Regions from separate parts of the Rhizobium sp. C104 genome, predicted to be linked through region 2. Evidence: riboswitches for the same ligand, from Rfam matches in the RefSeq annotation. Region 2 holds a riboswitch; the other holds the start of a gene.
What was found. A riboswitch is a leader RNA that binds a small molecule or an ion and turns the genes downstream of it on or off. The one in region 2 is predicted to bind S-adenosylmethionine.

Region 1 (2,394 bases), 760 kb from region 2:
GCAGGCCCATCGTGCCGCTGCCGCACGGCCAGAGGCCGGCCATCGCCTGGAACAGCAGCTTGCGGTTGACGCTGTGATCGCCGTTGATCATGATCTTTTCGCCTACCTTGATCACGACATCGGTTTCGCGCAGGCGGAAGCCGCCGCATTCGTCGATGTCTTCACCGATCTTGGCGACGATCACCACGTCCTTCAATGTCAGCGTGTCGGGCGCGGTGTTTTCATAGGCGATGCCGTCTTTCAGGGCGAATTCCTCTTCCATGTCGAGCAGCGCCTGGCGGAAATCGGTGACGCGCATCAGTGTGGCGCGCCATTCGGCGATCGGACCGAAATTCGCGACATACCAGCGCAGCGCCGTGTTGACTTGGTTGAAGGCGCCGACCGACATCATCAGCTGACCGAGGGTGAGGCCGCCGGAGAAATAGGCCGGTGCGGCGACGATGATCGGAATGACGATGACCAGCCAGCCGTAGCCGGCCGAAACCCAGGTGAGGTTGGTATTGGCCATGGCGAGCCGCTTGACCACCCTTAGCACCGAGCTGATGTCGGTGTTGATGCGCCGGCGTTCGTTCTCCTCGCCGCGGGCAACCGTGATCGCCGGCATGTTCTCGTTGGCATGCATCAGCGTGAAGCGAAGCTCGGCCTCCTTCGAGAAGCGGTCGGCATTGAGCTTTACCAGCTTGCGGCCGACGACCTGGCTCAGCACCGAGGCGGAAGCGGCGTAGAAAATCGCCGCCCAGACCATATAGCCGGGAATGGAGAAGCTGTGGCCGCTGATGTGGAAGATGAAGCCGCTGGAAAGCTCCCAGAGTACGCCGATGAAGCTTACGAGAAGAATGGTCGACTGCAGCAGGCCGAGAACGAGCCCTGTCGTGCTCTCGGCGAGGTTGCGGGAATCCTCGTGCAGCCGCTGGTCCGGATTGACGCCGATCAGGCCGCTGGAGGCGAGCCGCAACGCCCGCTTGCGCTTCAACCACTGGTCGACGAGGTCGCGCGACAGGCCCTCGCGCATATAGAGCGCGGTCATCTGATTCAGCCATGCCTGCAGCACGTTGAGCAGGAGCAGCGTGCCGGCGATCATCGCGAAGATTTCGAGCTGGTGGAAGAATTCACCGAGGTCGCGGCGCTCCAGCGAATCGTAGAAGGGTGCATTCCACTTGTTGAGGATGACCTGGCCGTAGGACGTCGCCAGGATGACGAGGATCAGCACGGTCGCCAGAAACAGCACCTTGCCACGCACTTGCGAATTCCAGAATGCTGAGAACATCACCCCGAGGCGGTCAGTCAGGCTGAGATCATAGCCTACCCTATCCTGCCTTCGGATGCCCGGCCTCCCCTCGGTCTTATCTGCCATCACGCTTTTCCAACATCGCCCATGCTTACCATTATTAACATGGTGGCGTTACCGGTCTATCAACAGATTCTATCAGTCATTAAACTGTGATGATGCTTGCATGAGTCGCTCCCGCATGCATTCGACAGTTGATTCGTGGCTCGACTGGGTCTATTTAAGCGTTCCGTGGTGATTTGGCCGGCCGGCTTGCAGCCACGTTAAAAAATTCGCTAAAGGGCCGCGTGCGGACCGGTAGCGATTTTTTCGCCGCCGGTTTTTTGTTTTTTGATCGAGTGACCGCAATGCCCATCAAGATCCCCGACACGCTGCCCGCCTTTGAAACCCTCGTTCAAGAGGGTGTACGGGTGATGACCGAGACGCTGGCGATCCGTCAGGATATTCGTCCGCTGCAGATCGGGCTGCTCAACTTGATGCCGAACAAGATCAAGACCGAATTGCAGATGGCCCGCCTTGTCGGCGCCTCGCCGCTGCAGGTCGAGCTGTCGCTGATCCGCATCGGCGGCCACAAGGCGAAGAACACCTCCGAAGATCACCTGCTTGCCTTCTACCAGACCTGGGAGGAGGTGAAGCACCGCAAATTCGACGGCTTCATCATCACCGGGGCGCCGATCGAGCTTTTGCCCTATGAGGACGTTACCTATTGGCCGGAGATGCAGGAGATTCTCGACTGGACGGAAACGAATGTGCATTCGACGATGAACGTCTGCTGGGGCGCGATGGCGGCGATCTATCATTTCCACGGCGTTCCGAAATACGAGCTGAAGGAGAAGGCCTTCGGCGTCTACCGCCACCGCAACCTGAAGCCTGCGTCGATCTATCTCAACGGCTTTTCCGACAATTTCGAGGTGCCGGTGTCGCGCTGGACCGAAGTGCGCCGCGACGATATCGAGAAATCGGACAAGCTGGAGATCCTGATGGAATCCAGCGAGATGGGCGTCTGCCTCGTGCACGAGAGGCGAGGCCGGCGGCTCTATATGTTCAACCACGTCGAATATGATTCCACCTCGCTGTCCGACGAATATTTCCGCGACGTCAATGCT
Region 2 (2,394 bases):
CCTGATCATCGCGCACCGCCGGTACAAGCCGATCCGGTTTTTTGGGGATTAGAGAAGTTCGCTGGAAAGGCAGTTGGAGCGGGTGAAGGGAATCGAACCCTCGTATTCAGCTTGGGAAGCTGCTGCTCTACCATTGAGCTACACCCGCGATCCGCTGAGATTTCCAACAGATGGGGGCCGCTGTCAAGCCGCGCGGGACCGATCTCTCAGATGCGGAAGTGTTTCGAGAGTTCGAGGCCCTGGGCCTGGTAGTTGGAGCCGAGTCCGGAGCCGTAGAGGCTGGTCGGTTTTTCCTGCATGTGCTCGTAGACCAGGCGGCCGACGATCTGGCCGTCTTCGAGGATGAAGGGCACTTCGTGGCTGCGCACTTCGAGCACGGCGCGGCTGCCGCGACCGCCGGCCGGTGCGTGGCCGAAGCCCGGATCGAAGAAGCCGGCGTAATGGACGCGGAATTCGCCGACCAGCGGATCGAAGGGGGTCATTTCGGCGGCATAATCCGGCGGCACGTGCACGGCCTCCCGCGAGACGAGGATATAGAACTCGTCGGGATCGAGGATCAGTTCGTTGCGGCCGCGGCTATAGAGCGGCTCCCAGAAATCGAAGATGTCGTGCTGATCTTTCTTGTCGACGTCGACAACGGCGGTGTGGTGCTTGCCGCGATAGCCGATCAGGCCGTCTTCATCTCCGGCAAGGTCGATTGACAGCGCGATGCCGCCGCCGGAGACGTTCGGCTGTTTGCTGGCGACCAGCGTTTCGCTTTCATGCAGCTTCAACAGTTCCGGCTCGCCGAGCAGGGCCTGGCCGACGCGGAAGCGGATCTGCGACAAGCGCGAGCCGCGGCGCACGACGATCGGGAAGGTGCGTGGGCTGATTTCGAGATAGAGCGGGCCGGCATAGCCGGATGGGATCTTGTCGAATTCCTGGGCGTAATCGGTGATGACGCGGGTGAAGATATCGAGCCTGCCGGTCGAGCTCTTCGGATTGGCCGAGGCCGACATGTCGGCCGGCAGCGCCAAGCTCTCCATCAGCGGCACGATATAGACGCAGCCGGTTTCGAGCACCGCACCTTCGGAAAGGTCGATGACATGCAGGCTAAGGCGGTCGAGCTTGTCCGAGACCAGGTGCGAGGGGCCGGGCATGAAGCTGGCGCGCACGCGAAAAGCCTTGGCGCCCAAGCGCAGGTCGAGGCTTGCCGGCTGGATCTGGTCACGGTCCAGCTCCCGTTCGGAGATCAGACGCCCCGTTTCGAACAGCGCCGAGATCGCGCGGTCCGCCAGAATTCCCGTTTCACGAGCCATCATGCCTCATCCATCATTTGCCGCCGACAAAACCAAATACGGGGAATTGACGCAAGCAGCTAACAGCAGTATTGCAGAATTATCCCGTGGTGATTTGGCCGGTCGGCTTGCAGCCACGTTAAACAAGTGGCTAAAAAGACCGGGTTGAAACCGGTCTGCTTTTGCGGCCGGTTTTTTTGTTATGTGAAGGTGATGGCATGAGCAAGACCTGGCGCCCGGCAACCCAACTCGTCCACGGCGGAACCTTGCGTTCGCAATATGGCGAAACATCCGAGGCAATCTATCTCACGCAGGGCTTCGTCTATGAGACGTCGGAGGCGGCCGAAGCCCGCTTCAAGGGCGAGACGGACGGCTACATCTACGCCCGCTACGGCAGCCCGACCAACGACATGTTCGAAAAGCGCATGTGCATGCTCGAAGGCGCCGAAGACGCCCGCGCCACCGCTTCCGGCATGGCGGCCGTCAGCGCGGCGATCCTCTGCCAGCTGAAATCAGGCGATCATATCGTCGCTGCGCGTGCCCTGTTCGGCTCCTGCCGCTGGGTCGTCGAGACGCTGGCGCCGAAATACGGCATCGACTGCACGCTGATCGACGGCCGGGATCTGGCGAACTGGGAAAAGGCGATCACGCCGAAGACCAAAGTGTTCTTCCTGGAAAGCCCGACCAACCCGACGCTCGAAGTGATCGATATCGCAGGCGTCGCCAAGCTCGCCAACCAGATCGGCGCCAAGGTCGTTGTCGACAACGTCTTTGCGACACCGCTCTTCCAGAAGCCCCTGGAGCTTGGCGCCCATATCGTCGTTTATTCCGCCACCAAGCATATTGACGGCCAGGGCCGCTGCCTCGGCGGCGTCGTGCTTTCCGACAAGGAATGGATCGACGAGAACCTGCACGACTATTTCCGCCATACCGGCCCGGCCATGTCGCCGTTCAATGCCTGGACGCTGTTGAAGGGCATCGAAACGCTGCCGCTGCGCGTGCGTCAGCAGACCGAGAATGCGGCGAAGATCGCCGATTTCCTGGCCGAGCAAGGCAAGGTCGCTAAGGTGATCTATCCCGGCCGCAAGGACCATCCGCAGGCCGACATCATCGCCAA

Region 1: it holds a riboswitch for S-adenosylmethionine, as region 2 does, so the genes downstream of both, metA (homoserine O-succinyltransferase) here and MF410_RS16440 (O-succinylhomoserine sulfhydrylase) in region 2, are expected to answer to the same signal.

The regions. Positions count from the first base shown of each region.
Region 1 is NZ_CP092348.1:3,841,263-3,843,656, forward strand. Features, by position in the region: gene MF410_RS20065 (ABC transporter ATP-binding protein/permease) at 1-1,354, opposite strand, end outside; SAM riboswitch at 1,510-1,587, shown strand; gene metA (homoserine O-succinyltransferase) at 1,636-2,394, shown strand, end outside.
Region 2 is NZ_CP092348.1:3,085,902-3,088,295, forward strand. Features, by position in the region: gene MF410_RS16425 (hypothetical protein) at 1-52, shown strand, start outside; tRNA gene MF410_RS16430 (tRNA-Gly) at 75-148, opposite strand; gene MF410_RS16435 (2'-deoxycytidine 5'-triphosphate deaminase) at 207-1,301, opposite strand; SAM riboswitch at 1,375-1,453, shown strand; gene MF410_RS16440 (O-succinylhomoserine sulfhydrylase) at 1,496-2,394, shown strand, end outside.